Regions from separate parts of the Rhizobium pantanalense genome, predicted to be linked through region 2. Evidence: predicted binding sites of a transcription regulator. Region 2 holds the regulator's gene; the other holds the start of a gene.
The links. The regulator LexA, encoded in region 2, represses DNA repair genes until DNA is damaged. The targets are predictions, from matches to a motif close to TGTTCNNNNTGTGTTCNG.
Positions count from the first base shown of each region.

Region 1: a site for LexA is predicted at 5,096-5,113, ahead of recA (recombinase RecA). Genes of this name have one in related genera too.

Region 1 covers NZ_JAQJCH010000001.1:1,209,035-1,216,696, reverse strand. Annotated here, with positions in the region: gene PH558_RS05740 (glutathione S-transferase family protein) at 1-82, shown strand, start outside; gene PH558_RS05735 (AraC family transcriptional regulator) at 129-980, opposite strand; gene alaS (alanine--tRNA ligase) at 1,118-3,778, opposite strand; gene recA (recombinase RecA) at 3,952-5,037, opposite strand; gene PH558_RS05720 (carbohydrate kinase family protein) at 5,277-6,221, shown strand; gene PH558_RS05715 (pseudouridine-5'-phosphate glycosidase) at 6,268-7,194, shown strand; gene trpS (tryptophan--tRNA ligase) at 7,255-7,662, opposite strand, start outside.
Region 2 covers NZ_JAQJCH010000005.1:174,651-182,312, forward strand. Annotated here, with positions in the region: gene PH558_RS14955 (ComEC/Rec2 family competence protein) at 1-2,311, shown strand, start outside; gene lexA (transcriptional repressor LexA) at 2,292-3,014, opposite strand; gene PH558_RS14965 (VOC family protein) at 3,434-4,321, shown strand; gene kdsA (3-deoxy-8-phosphooctulonate synthase) at 4,318-5,157, shown strand; gene eno (phosphopyruvate hydratase) at 5,306-6,580, shown strand; gene PH558_RS14980 (FtsB family cell division protein) at 6,798-7,109, shown strand; gene pdhA (pyruvate dehydrogenase (acetyl-transferring) E1 component subunit alpha) at 7,267-7,662, shown strand, end outside.

The sequences.
Region 1 (7,662 bases), on a different contig from region 2:
GAGCCACGTCAGCGACCGCGACGCCTACCGCCGCGGCAACGAGATTGACAATGCCGCCATGCCGAAACCGACTAATGCCTGACAATACAAGGTATTGAAAGGAAAAACTCTATCGGGATCTTATGCCGCTACTGAAGCGGCATATAGATATCCGTCAGCAATTCCGTCGGCGGTACATCACGCGGATTGTTGATATATTCTTCGAACATGAGGGTATCGCGCAGCTGCCGCCCGGAAGCCGGGAGCCATTGCGCATAGAGCCACTGATAAGCCCTATGCATGTTCGCATAAGGCCCCTTGTGACGCAGCACGGCATAGTCGCCGCCATCAAGCGAACGCCGCTCCAGCGGAGCATTGGCAACGACGGCCTCGCTGGCAGTAACACAGGCATAGGAGCGCAGATTGTCCGCTTCCACGACATCGGGATCGTCGAGATAGACGCCGATCATGCGCATATCCGGCCCTGCCAGGCCACGGGCGAAGATGGTGCCGAAGAGTGTTTCAAATGCCTGCCCGATCTGCATATAGGAGCCGCGATGGGCGACACCGATCAGTGACATCGGGGAAATCGTGCGAAGCGTAACGTCGAACATGACCGTGATCCTTCCTTGGGTGCTGGGTTCGAAGATCGTATGGCTTCCCTCATTCCGATATCGCGCCGGCGGCATGCCGTAGACGGATCTGAAGATGCGGTTGAACGACTGGAGGTTGGGATAGCCCGACCGCTTTGCAATGTCGCTGACGGATAGACGGGTGTTGACGAGATCGCCGGCGGCACGATGCAGCCGCAGCCGCTTGACGGTCGCCGCCGCCGTCTCGCCGTAGATCGCCCGATAAATCCTGTGCCAGTGATAGCTGGACATGCAGGCGATCTCGGCGAGCTTTTCCATATCGAGTTCATCGTCCAGATGCTCGTGGATATAGGCCGAAACCCGCCGCAACCGGGTCTCGTAAAGCGTCCACGCCGTTCCGCCGCTCATGTCTAACCCCTTGCAAATCGATCGGCCTGACAAGAGCATAACCCGATTTGACAAATCCTGCGGAGTTGCCCGGACAAAGAAAAATGGCGGACACCGAAGCATCCGCCATCTTTGATTACCAATCGGAAATCAGTGCTTTAGCCGGCAAGTGCCGCAGCAATCGCCTCGATCGCCTCATCGGCCTTGGCACCATCAGGGCCTCCGGCCTGCGCCATGTCGGGACGGCCGCCGCCGCCCTTGCCGCCGAGGGCAGCTGAAGCGACGCGGACGAGATCGACGGCGCTGAAGCGGCCAACCAGATCCTCCGTGACGGCGACGACGGCGCTGGCCTTGCCATCATCCGAAACGCCGATCAGCGCCACGACGCCTGATCCGAGGCTCGCCTTCGCCTCATCCGCCAGACCCTTGAGATCCTTGGGGTCGACGCCGGAAACGGGCTTGCCGAAGAATTTGACGCCGTTGACTTCACGGACCGCATCAGCGGAGCCGCCTTGGCTGCCGCCCATGGCGAGCTTGCGCTTGGCATCAGCCAATTCGCGCTCCAGCTTGCGGCGCTCGTCCATCAGCGCTTCAACGCGGGAAACGACTTCGCCCGGCTGAACTTTGAGCGTCGAGGCAAGGCTCTTTACGCGGTCATCCTGTTCGGCGAGATAATCACGCGCGGATTCACCGGTCACGGCTTCGATGCGGCGAACGCCGGCACCGACGGCGCTTTCGCCGAGAATGCGCACGAGACCGATCTGGCCGGTGGCGGAGACATGCGTGCCGCCGCAAAGCTCGACCGAGTAAGGCTTGCCGGACTTTGCACCGCGAACACCCTGCCCCATCGACACGACGCGGACTTCGTCGCCATACTTCTCGCCGAACAGCGCCATTGCGCCTTCCGCGATCGCATCGTCGACGCTCATGAGGCGCGTCGTGACCGGCGAGTTCTGCAGGATGATTTCGTTGGCCATCTCTTCGACGACCTTCAGCTCCTCAGCCGACATCGGCTTTGGATGCGAAACGTCGAAACGCAGACGCTCCGGCGCAACCAGGGATCCCTTCTGCGCCACGTGGGTGCCGAGCACTTCACGGAGAGCTTCGTGCAGCAGATGCGTGGCGGAATGGTTGGCACGCAAGCGCGAACGCCTGTTGTGATCGACTGTCAGGACGACGGCGTCGCCGACCTTGATCTTGCCTTCCGACACCTCGGAGCTGTGAACGAAGAGGCCCTCGCCCTTCTTCTGCGTATCGCTGACGACGAGCTTGCCGTGATCGCTTGATATCACGCCGGTATCGCCCATCTGGCCGCCGGATTCGCCGTAGAACGGCGTCTGGTTGACGACGATCTGCACCTTGTCGCCGGTAGAGGCGCTATCGACTGCAACACCGTCTTTGACGATCGCCTGGATCACGCCTTCGGCAGATTCCGTATCGTAACCCAGGAATTCAGTGGCGCCGTTCTTTTCCTTGAGCTCGAACCAGATGGTTTCGGTCGCCTTGTCGCCGGAACCGGCCCAATGCGAGCGTGCTTCGGCCTTCTGCCGCTCCATGGCATCGGTAAAGCTGGAAATGTCGACACCGATGCCGCGAGCACGCAGCGCATCCTGCGTCAGGTCGAGCGGGAAACCGTAGGTGTCGTAGAGCTTGAAGGCGGTTTCGCCGTCCAGGCTATCACCCTTGTGAAGGTCCGACGTGGCATCGTTCAGCAGCGACAGGCCGCGTTCCAATGTCTTGCGGAAACGGGTTTCTTCGAGCTTCAGCGTCTCGGAGGTGAGCGCCTCGGCGCGAACCAGCTCGGGATAGGCGCGGCCCATCTGCTGGATCAGCGCCGGCAGCAGCTTCCACATGAGCGGCTCCTTGGCACCCAACAGCTGCGCGTGGCGCATGGCGCGGCGCATGATGCGGCGAAGCACGTAGCCGCGACCTTCGTTCGACGGCAGCACGCCGTCGGCGATCAGGAAGGCGGAGGAGCGCAGGTGGTCGGCGATGACGCGATGGCTGGCGCGGTGCTCACCCTCGGCTTTAACTCCCGTTGCCTCTTCCGAAGCTTCGATCAGCGCGCGGAACAGATCGATGTCATAGTTGTCGTGCTTGCCTTGCAGCACGGCGGCAACACGCTCGAGGCCCATGCCGGTATCGATCGACGGACGCGGCAGGTCGACGCGCTGCTCCTTGGTGATCTGCTCGAACTGCATGAAGACGAGGTTCCAGATCTCGATGAAACGATCACCGTCCTCTTCCGGCGATCCGGGAGGGCCGCCCCAGATGTGATCGCCGTGATCGTAGAAGATTTCGGAACAGGGACCGCACGGACCGGTATCGCCCATCGCCCAGAAATTGTCGCTGGTGGCGATGCGGATAATCCGATCATCGGAAAGGCCGGCGATTTTCTTCCACAGGTTAAAGGCGTCGTCGTCGGTATGATAGACCGTGACCAGCAGGCGCTTGGCATCGAGGCTGAATTCCTTGGTGATCAGGTTCCAGGCAAGCTCGATGGCGCGCTCCTTGAAATAGTCGCCAAAGGAGAAATTGCCGAGCATCTCGAAGAAGGTGTGATGGCGGGCGGTATAGCCGACATTGTCGAGGTCGTTATGCTTGCCGCCGGCGCGCACGCATTTCTGCGCCGTCGACGCCGTCGTATAGGGACGTTGCTCCAGACCGGTAAACACGTTCTTGAACTGCACCATGCCGGCATTGGTGAACATCAATGTGGGATCGTTGCGCGGCACCAGCGGGCTCGACGGCACGATCTCGTGACCGTTTTTCTTAAAATAGTCGAGGAAGGTCGACCGGATTTCATTCACACCGCTCATATGGGGCCCTTCAGTCCTGCGCTCAGCAACTTGCATCAAAGTCAGTGGCTTTTATCGTCCGCTCCCGGCGCTGTCCAGCCGCACGAACAAAACCGGCCGCACATCCCTTGGACAATGCGGCCGGTTTCGAATTTCAGTCTCGGTCTTGAATGGAGAATTGCTCCCGAAAATCCTTATTCCCCGGAGGCGTCGCCATCATCGGCATCGGGACCGCCATTCTGCAGGAAGCGATCGGCGATCAGGCCGGCATTCTGGCGCAACGACAATTCGATCTCGCGGGCGAGATCCGGATTGTCGCGCAGGAAAAGCTTCGCGTTTTCGCGGCCCTGGCCGAGGCGTTGGCTGTTATAAGAGAACCAGGCACCGGACTTTTCGACGATACCGGCCTTGACTCCGAGATCAACCAGTTCGCCGGTCTTGGAAACGCCTTCGCCATACATGATATCGAACTCGACCTGCTTGAAGGGAGGCGCCATCTTGTTCTTGACGACCTTGACGCGCGTCTGGTTGCCGATCACCTCTTCGCGCTCTTTGACGGCGCCGATGCGGCGGATATCGAGGCGAACCGAGGCGTAGAACTTCAGCGCGTTACCGCCCGTCGTCGTTTCCGGCGAGCCGAACATAACGCCGATCTTCATGCGGATCTGGTTGATGAAGATCACCATGCAGTTGGACTTCGAGATCGAAGCCGTAAGCTTGCGCAGCGCCTGGCTCATCAGACGAGCCTGCAGACCCGGCAGGCTGTCGCCCATCTCGCCTTCGATTTCGGCGCGCGGCGTCAGGGCCGCAACGGAGTCGACGACGAGGACGTCGATCGCGCCGGAGCGCACCAGCGTATCGGTGATTTCGAGCGCCTGCTCGCCGGTATCAGGCTGCGAGATCAGCAGGTTCTGCAGGTCAACGCCGAGCTTGCGTGCATAGACCGGATCGAGCGCATGTTCCGCATCCACAAAAGCGCAGATGCCGCCCTTCTTCTGGGCTTCTGCAATGGTCTGCAGGGCCAGGGTCGTCTTACCCGAGCTTTCCGGCCCGTAGATTTCGATGATGCGCCCCTTCGGCAAGCCGCCAATGCCGAGAGCGATATCGAGGCTCAGAGAGCCGGTGGAAACCGTTTCGATTTCGACCACGTTCTCGTTAGAGCCGAGCTTCATGATCGAGCCCTTGCCGAACGACCGCTCAATTTGAGAGAGTGCCGCTTCAAGTGCCTTGCTTTTATCCACCGATTTGTCCTCTACAAGCCGCAAAGAATTCTGAGACATTCGATCCACCTTTAGGTTATTGAAGCCGCTCTAGCAATGTCGCCGCCGATGAGAATTCTGTACTCTATTTGTTCTCTTATCGCAAGAGCACAACAAGCAATTGAAAGAAAAAGGTAAAATGAATTCCGTTCTACTTTTGTTTTCTTCTTTCTTCCCAGACACTTACGGCTCCGGGACGATCAGTTCGCGCCGGTCGCGACGCCGCTCGACTCGCCTTTTTGATTGCTGAGGATAACCATATGGCGAAAAAGATTCTCGTTCTCGGCGGCGCCCATATCGACCGGCGCGGCCGCATCTTCGGTGAGACGGCGCCCGGCGCCAGCAATCCCGGCGCATGGTTCGAAGAGCCCGGCGGTGGCGGCTTCAATGCCGCGCGAAATCTTTCCCGCCTGGGCTTCGACGTAAAGCTGATCTCGCCGCGCGGCGGCGATCCCTCCGGCGAGATGGTGGCCGAGGCTGCAAGCCACGCCGGCATCGACGACAAGCCCTTCGTCTTTCTGGATCGCAAAACGCCGAGCTATACGGCGATCCTCGAGAATGACGGCAATCTCGTCATCGCGCTCGCGGATATGGAGCTCTACAAACTCTTCGTTCCTCGACGCCTGGCGATTCGCGCCGTTCGCGACGCCTTCGATGAGACCGACCTCATTCTCTGCGACGCCAATCTGCCTGCCGAAACCCTAGGCACAATTGCGGCAAGAGCTGCCCTATGCGGCAAGCCGGTCGCCGCCATTGCCATCTCGCCGGCAAAAGTGGTGCGGCTGAAGCCAAGCCTTGCCGGCATCGATCACCTGTTCCTCAATGAGGCCGAAGCCGCGGCGCTGACCGAAATTCGCCCGGAGGATCCACGCGAATGGGTGAGCGCTTTGCGGGCGCTCGGCCTGCGCAATGGCGTGATCACCCGCGGGAAACGCCCCCTGATCGCATTCTCGCGCGATGCCATCGTCAGCCTGCGGCCGCCTATCGTCGAAAATGTCGCTGATGTCACCGGTGCGGGAGATTCGCTTGCTTCCGGCGTTCTTTCGGCACTGATGGCCGGTCATGACCTCGCAGAAGCCGTCCGTCATGGCGCGGCGGCGGCGGCAATCACCGTCCAGTCCCCCTATGCAACGGCAGAAAATCTCTCTCCCGAGCTGCTAAAGGCGGCTTTGGCCCTTGTTCCCGAGGCCGAAATTCTGTCATGAAGCCTGCTCAAGACGCATATATTGTTTCAGTGAATTGGAAACGACAATGACCCAGCCTATCTCGCCCCTGCTTCCGATCTCCTATTCGAAGGAAGTCGCCGCCGCCAAGCTTCGCGGTGCGCCGATCGTCGCCCTGGAATCGACGATCATCACCCACGGCATGCCCTATCCGGGCAATATCGAGATGGCCCGCAGCGTCGAAGCGATCATCCGGCAGGAAGGCGCGGTGCCGGCAACAATCGCCGTCATTCACGGCACGCTGCATATCGGCCTTGAGCCGGAAGAGCTGGAAGCACTGGCCAAGACGGAAGGTGCGATGAAGGTCTCGCGCGCCGACATCGCCTTTGCGATCGCCGAGCGCCGCACGGGCGCGACCACCGTTGCCGCCACGATGATCGCGGCCGCCCGCGCCGGCATCAAAGTATTTGCCACCGGCGGCATCGGCGGCGTGCATCGTGGTGCCGAAGAGAGCTTCGATATTTCGGCCGATCTTGAAGAGCTTTCCCGCACAGGCGTCATCGTCGTTTGCGCCGGCGCCAAGGCGATCCTCGATATTCCGAAGACGCTGGAAGTGCTCGAAACTCGCGGCGTTCCGGTCGTGACCTACGACAGCACCGAATTCCCGGCCTTCTGGTCGCGCTCCTCCGGTCTGACGAGCCCGCTGACGCTGAACAGCCCTGCTGCGATCGCCAACTTCCAGACAACGCGCGAACAGCTCGGCATCGATGGCGGCATGCTGATCGCCAATCCGGTTCCGGAAGCCGACGAGATCCCGCGAGAGGAGATGGAAATCTACATCGAGCGCGCACTCGACAGCGCTGAGCGTGACGAGATCAGCGGCAAGGCGGTTACGCCCTATCTGCTGAGCACGATCTTCGACATTACCGAGGGCCGCAGCCTCAAGACCAACATCGCGCTTGTCGAGAACAATGCGCGTTTGGCCGCGGAGATCGCCGTCGCTTTGGCGGAATAATCAGACAAGCAGCTACGAGAACGGCCGGGCGCATCAGAAGATCGCCCGGCCGTTTTTGTTTCAGGACAGGACGAAAAGGCCCAAGGCATTGCGTAACTCGGCAAGTGTCGCCTCCGTCCGCTCCCTCGCCTTTCGTGTCCCCTCACGCACGATCCCCATGACATAGTCCGGCTCGGCGGCATAGCGCGCGCGGCGCTCGCGGATCGGTGCGAGCAGCGCTTGCAGGACACCCTCAAGATGTCTCTTCAAGGTGATGTCGCCAAGCCCGCCGCGGCGATAATGTGCCTTCAGCTCTTCGACCAGTTGCCGATCCTCGCAGAAGGCATCGAGATAGGTGAAGACGACATTTCCTTCGATTTTGCCGGGATCGTTGACGCGCAGGTGATCCGGATCGGTGTACATGCGTCGTACCGCATCGCTTATTTCATCCGGCGACGCCGAGAGCGGGATCGCATTGCCCTGCGATTT
Region 2 (7,662 bases):
GCATCTTGGCACCGCTGTCCTCGGCTTGATTGCGGAGGAGGCGGCTCATGGCCGCGCTGTTCTTTTCGCACCCATCTACATGGGGTTGGGTGCGATTACCTGGTTCGAGGCGCAATCCGATCCGCCCCCGCAGGCGGTTTTCGCAGGTCTCGTTCTGTTCGCCTTGGGCTTTTTTCTAAAGCGCGATGCGGGCAAGCTGCTTCACCATACTCTTTTCGCCAGTATGCTCATCTGCCTGGGCATGGCGCTGGCGCAATGGGAAAGCTGGCGGGTTTCCACCGTGATGCTCGACTCGGCCGTGACGACGACCGTGACTGGGCAGATCGAACGGCGGGAATCCTACGACAACGGACGCTGGCGCTATGTCGTCCGCGTCGAGGCAACGGAAAAGCCTTCTATTCGCCGCGTGCCGCAACGGGCTACGATTTTCGTGCGCAAGCAGGCGGAGCCGTTCGATTTGGGTGATCGGATCCAGGGCAGGGCGCGCCTGACGCCTCCGGCGGGACCGGCATTGACCGGCCTTAACGATTTTGCCTTCAGCTCATATTTCAACGGCATCGGCGCGAACGGCTTTGCCTACGGAACGCCGGAATTATTATCTCCATCCAGTGATAATTCTGCTGGCTCGTTATTGGACGCCGCTGATATCTGGCTCGCGGGCCTGCGCAACAGCATAGGTGACAGGATCAGGCAAACTCTGCCTGGAGATAGCGGCGCCTTTGCAGCAGCACTTGTCACCGATGAGAGACGTGCGATCTCGAAGGATACGACCGAGGCCCTAAGAATTGCTGGCCTGACCCACATCATTGCAATTTCCGGCCTGAACATGGCGTTGTCGGCCGGCATTTTCTACATCGGCCTACGCTACTTGTTCAGCCTGTTTCCCGGTGTCGCGCAGGCTTGGCCGACCAAGAAGTTCGCAGCTCTCGGCGCGCTTCTCACTGTAACGGCCTATTATCTCATCTCCGGCTTCGGCGTATCCGCCGAGCGTGCCTTCATCATGATGGCGATCATGCTCGTGGCCGTGCTTTTCGATCGGCCATCGATCAGCCTGCGCAACGTCGCACTTTCGGCCATTATCATTCTTGTACTGTCGCCGTCGCAAGTGCTCGGCCCGAGTTTCCAGATGTCCTATGCGGCGACGCTGGCGCTGGTGTCGGGATATTCGCTGTGGAAGCGGCGGCGGCATCGCGAAAACATTTTGCCGCGCGTCCGTCTATTAAGTCCGCTATTGTTCGTCATGCGCTTCTTCGCAGGCGTGACGTCGACCTCGTTCATCGGCGGCGCGTCGACAGCCATCTTCTCGATCGAGCATTTTCACCGGTTGGCGACATACGGACTCGCCGCCAATCTCGCGGCTATGCCCATCGTCTCCTTTGTCGTCATGCCATTCGGCATGGCGGCGATGCTGCTCATGCCGCTCGGTCTCGACGGACCTTTCTGGAAAGTCACCGGAGAGGGACTGGAGCTCGTCATCGTGATCGCGAGAACCGTAGCTGGTTGGGGAGGCGACATTACCTTCGGCCGCCAGCCGGCCTGGCTGATGCCGACATTCATTATCGGCTTCCTGATCATGAGCATATTGCGGACCCGGCTTCGCCATCTGGGCCTGCTATTATCACTCTTGTCCATAGGCTTGGCGGCATTCGGATCCGGCATACCGAAACCCGACCTGATGATCTCCGAAGATGGCGTCCTGGTCGCCTTGCGCCAGGACGATATACTCGCGACCAATCGCGAGAGACCGCAGGCCTTCATTTTCGAACAATGGCAAAAGGCATTGGTTGCGGCGGAACATCAGCCTCCGACCATGCTCCCTGCCGACAACCGACTTCCACAAATCGGCAAGGCAGATCGCCATAAGCGATTGAACAGTGAAGAACAGAAGGCTGTCCGCACGGCAATGGAGGAGGCCCTGGACCGCACCATGCAGGGCAGTTTCGCCTGCCAGAAAGGAGCATGGTGCGCAGCCATCCTCGAAAACGGCGCGATATTGGTCACCATCGAGAACGCAGCCTATCTACCCTCTGCCTGCGATATGGCGAATATCGTCGTAACGCCAATCCGATTGCGGTTGAACTACTGCCGTTCCGGAGCAATGCTCATAACGGGTGCGACATTGCGTAAAACCGGCTCCATCGAAATGATACTTACCGCAGACAAGCCCATTATCTCAGCCGCATTCGAGAACCCGCAACGTCCATGGACCAGGCATCGAATTTATAATTGGCGCACAGGCACATTCGACGCGCCAATTGCGCCAGCGTCACCCGTCGTCGACAATTCACCGGTCAGTGATAGCGACGAATAAGGCCCACGAGCTTGCCCTGAACTTTGACCCGGTCCGGCCCAAAGATGCGGGTTTCATAGGCCGGGTTTGCGGCTTCGAGCGCGATGGAGGCACCCTTGCGGCGGAAGCGCTTCAGTGTCGCTTCTTCATCGTCGACGAGTGCAACGACGATATCGCCGGGATTGGCCGTCGTCGAATTGCGGATAATGACCGTATCGCCGTCGAAAATTCCGGCGTCGATCATCGAATCCCCTCGAACTTCAAGCGCATAATGTTCGCCCGAGCCGAGCATGTCGGCGGGAACGGTGATGTCGTGCGTATTGTTCTGGATGGCCGAGATCGGAACGCCAGCAGCGATGCGGCCCATCACCGGCACCGACGCCGAGCTATTGTGATCGTCATTTGCCACCTTCGACGGAGCGGGCGGGGCAACGGACTGCGGCTTGCCGAGGCTGCCCTCGATGACGCTCGGTGAAAAGCCTCGGCGCTGCTGCAGGCTCGGATTATAGGCGTCGGGAAGCTTGATGACTTCGAGCGCTCTGGCCCGGTTCGGCAGCCGGCGGATGAAGCCTCGCTCCTCCAGCGCCGTGATCAGGCGATGAATACCGGATTTCGATGCCAGATCCAATGCATCCTTCATCTCGTCGAAAGATGGCGGAACACCGGATTCCTTCATGCGTTCGTGAATGAACAGAAGCAGTTCCTGCTGCTTGCGCGTCAACATCGTCTTGGAACCCCAGAATCAAGAAAAGCTGTGAAACAAATCCAGAACGGACACTATATGTTCCATATGTGTTCCGCAAGTGCTTAAATTTCGGTAAAGCCTTGTGAGGTCAGTTAAATAATTACCATTTGCGAATGGATCGGCTCGGAACATCGGGGCGCTGTATCTGCGTTAACCCACAGAAAAATAAGGGAAATGCCGCTCTACTCGCTTCCGCGACTTTGTCGTTCAGCCCGTGCGCCGAGCATTTGGACGAACGTGCCGCGCGACTGCATGAGCCGGCCATGGCAGAGAATCAGCAATCACGTTTGCGAGATTGCCTTCGATCCATGTCGTGTGCTCCGGGTGTTCCATGCTTCCATCTTGAATTGCGCGGGCGATGGGCGCAAATCTGCTTCCGCAAGCAAACAGGAGAAGCCATGATTTCGTCTCCGCATCCGCTGGATCATCTCGTGCTGCCGACCGTCAACATCGCTCTGGCACGCGAACGCCTCGGCAAGCTCGGTTTCACGGTGGCTCCGGATGCGTGCCACCCCTTTGGCACGCAGAATGCCTGCGTCTTCCTTGCCGATAAAACCTATCTCGAACCTCTGGGCGTCGCATCTCCGGAGCAATGCGAGAAGAGCATCGTGGATGGCAATGTTTTCGTCGCGCGCGACCAGGCTTATCGTTTCCGGGTGGGGGAGGATGGCTTCTCGGCCGTGGTATTCGGTACGGATGACGCGGTGGTGGATGATAAGCGTTTCAAAGCAGCTGCTATTTCGGCGGGTCGAATGCTGGATTTTTCGCGTCCGATGAAGATGCCGGATGGAACGGAAACCACGGCCGGCTTTCGTCTTGCTTTCGCCGCAGATCTGCGTGCGCCGGATTTTCTCGCTTTCTGCTGTCAGCGCGTCAATCCGCTGCCGGCTGACCGCGGCGTGCTCGAGCGTCACGAGAACGGCGTGACTGGTATCGCGCGGGTAGCGCTTTGCACGCCGAAGCCGGGGGCCTATCGCGGCTTCTTCGAGGAGCTTGTCGGTGGCCCGCGCATTATGGAGCATTCCTTTGGCCTGACGATCAAGGCCGCCAACGCCGATCTGGAGATTTTGACGCCGGAAGGAATGGAGGCATTCTATGATCTACCTGTTTGCACGAATGATCAGGGGCTCAGGGCGAGGGCAATCCTTTTCAAAACGCGCGATCTTTCCGTGACATCGTCGCATTTCACTGCTAACGGCGTCACCTATACGCGTAAGAACAATCGTCTATTGGCGAGGTTGGCACCCGGTCAGGGCGCGCTATTCGCCTTCGAGGAGATAATATGAGCACGAATTCCGAAGTCACCGTCGGCGAGGGTGCCTCCAAGGTTCTCTTTTCCAATACCGCGAAGCTGTCGCTGATCGCCGGTCCCTGCCAGATGGAAAGCCGCGATCATGCCTTCATGATTGCCGGCGTGCTCAAGGAGCTCTGCGGCAAGCTCGGCATCGGCCTTGTCTACAAATCTTCCTTCGACAAGGCGAACCGCACCTCGCTGTCCGGCAAGCGCGGCATCGGCCTGGAAAAGGCGCTGGAAGTCTTTGAAGACCTGAAGAAGGAATATGGCTTCCCGGTTCTGACCGATATCCACACTGAAGAGCAGTGTGCCATCGTTTCCAAGACGGTGGATGTCCTTCAGATCCCAGCCTTCCTGTCGCGCCAGACCGATCTTTTGGTTGCCGCTGCCAAGACTGGCCGCGTGGTCAACGTCAAGAAAGGCCAGTTCCTTGCGCCATGGGACATGAAGAACGTGCTTGCCAAGCTAAACGACAGCGGCAATCCGAACATCCTTCTTTGCGAGCGCGGCGCTTCCTTCGGCTATAACACGCTGGTCTCGGATATGCGCTCGCTGCCGATCATGGCGGCGATGGGCGCCCCCGTCATCTTCGATGCGACCCATTCCGTGCAGCAGCCCGGCGGACAGGGCGGCTCCAGTGGCGGCGATCGCCGCTTCGTCGAGACGCTGGCGCGCGCTGCCGTCGCCGTCGGCGTCGCAGGTGTTTTTGTCGAGACGCACGAGGATCCGGACAATGCACCGTCCGACGGTCCGAACATGGTCTATCTGAAAGACATGCCGCGGCTTCTCGAGAAGCTGCTGGCCTTCGACGCCATCGCCAAGGCTTGAAACGTAGCCGGCATTCAACAGGCTGACATGAATTTGCGTTACGGGCCTGCAGGAGTGCCAAATCGCGGCGCGGATCGCCATTGTAATTTCCGCGCCTTCGATTAAGACGATTTAAATCGATTTATAAACCAGCGAGCAGGAAGCTATCATGACCGCAATCACCGACATTATCGCCCGCGAGATTCTCGACAGCCGTGGCAATCCGACTGTCGAAGTCGATGTCTACCTCGAAGATGGCAGCTTGGGCCGTGCGGCGGTTCCGTCGGGCGCGTCGACCGGAGCACATGAAGCAGTCGAGCTTCGCGATGGCGGCAAGCGCTACCATGGCAAGGGTGTCGAGAAGGCCGTCGAAGCCGTCAATTCGGAAATCTTCGACGCGATCGGCGGCATGGACGCTGAAAACCAGATCCAGCTCGACAACATCATGATCGAGCTTGACGGCACGCCGAACAAGTCGCGTCTCGGTGCAAACGCCATTCTCGGTGTCTCGCTCGCCGTCGCCAAGGCTGCTGCCCAGAGCGCCAACCTGCCGCTCTACCGTTATGTCGGTGGCGCTCACGCCCGTCTGCTGCCGGTTCCGATGATGAACATCATCAACGGCGGCGCCCATGCCGACAACCCGATCGACTTCCAGGAATTCATGATCCTGCCGATCGGCGCTGACTCGATTCGCGAAGCCGTCCGCATGGGTTCGGAAGTCTTCCACGTTCTGAAGAAAGAACTGGCATCGCAGGGTCACAACACCAACGTCGGCGACGAAGGCGGTTTCGCACCGGGCCTTTCAAGCGCTCCGGCAGCCCTCGACTTCATCATGAAGTCCATCGAGAAGGCCGGCTACAAGCCGGGTGACGAAATCGCTCTCGGCCTCGATTGCGCCTCGACCGAATTCTTCAAGGACGGCAAGTACGTTCTCGAAGGCGAAGGCCGCACGCTGGAATCCGGCGCCATGGCTGAATACCTTGCAGAACTCGCGGCCAAGTACCCGATCGTTTCGATCGAAGACGGCATGGCTGAAGACGACTGGGAAGGCTGGAAGACGCTGACCGACCTGATCGGTAAGAAGACCCAGCTCGTCGGCGACGACCTGTTCGTCACCAACTCCGCTCGCCTGCGCGACGGTATCCGCATGGGCGTTGCCAACTCGATCCTCGTCAAGGTCAACCAGATCGGCTCGCTGACCGAAACTCTCGACGCAGTCGAAACCGCGCACAAGGCCAACTACACCGCCGTCATGTCGCACCGCTCGGGCGAAACGGAAGATTCCACGATCGCCGATCTCGCCGTTGCCACCAATTGCGGCCAGATCAAGACCGGTTCGCTGTCGCGTTCCGACCGCCTTGCCAAGTACAACCAGCTCATCCGTATCGAGGAAGCACTCGGCCCGCAGGCAAAATATGCCGGCCGCTCCATCCTGCGTGGCTGATATCTGACCTGTCGGATCCATCCGGATCCGCGGCAAATTATCGCTTGGGTCGAACCGCGCCTTCGGGCGCGGTTTTTTGTTGGCCCCGACTGTTAGAGTCAACGGACGGTTAATCTCTGCAGGTTAAATTAGCTCTAGGTGTTTGATTTGATGTGATCTTGTTCGAAGCGCATTGGCTTTGGGGAGATTGCGTAAAGCCAGAGCGTGACGAGCGAGTATGTGGACAAAGTATCATAAGAAGAGAAGGTTCGGCCGCCTCATCCTTCCCGCCATCACCATCGCTTTCGTGAGCTACTTCGGTTATCATTGCATTCATGGCGATTACGGCCTGAAGGCGACCGAAGTTTTCGAGCGGCGCCGCATCGATCGCGCCAAGGAATTGGCTGAGCTTGTCGCCAAGCGGGAGCACCTTGAAAAGGAGGTCGCGCTGTTGAGTGACGGCTCTCTGGATAAGGATATGCTCGATCAGTATGCGCGTTATCAGTTGACCTATTCCAAGGCGAACGAGATCGTCATCTTCAACAAATAGCCATAATTAACTGAATTCCGGTTAATCGTGTTTTTGTAAGTTATATCAAGAACTTACGAAGAATATGAGCCATGCAATTATAGCATTGCTGTGGCGGGCAATCTTCCTTATGTTACGCCTCACCATAAAACGAGGCTACTCAGACAGGGAGGGTTGAATGGCGCCGCGAAAAAACGCGACCGTTTCCAGCCGTAAGACAGCATCAAGGCCTGCCAAGGAAACCAATGGCGGCCCGATCGCAGATTTCGATCGTGATGCGGAGCTCAAGGCTTATCGTGAGATGCTCCTGATCCGCCGCTTCGAAGAGAAGGCCGGCCAGCTTTACGGCATGGGCTTCATCGGCGGCTTCTGTCACCTTTACATCGGCCAGGAAGCTGTCGTCGTCGGCATGCAGATGGCGCTGAAGGATGGCGACCAGGTCATCACCGGCTATCGCGACCACGGCCATATGCTGGCAACCGGCATGAGCGCACGTGGAGTCATGGCCGAGCTCACCGGACGCCAGGGCGGCTATTCCCGAGGGAAGGGCGGCTCCATGCACATGTTCTCCAAG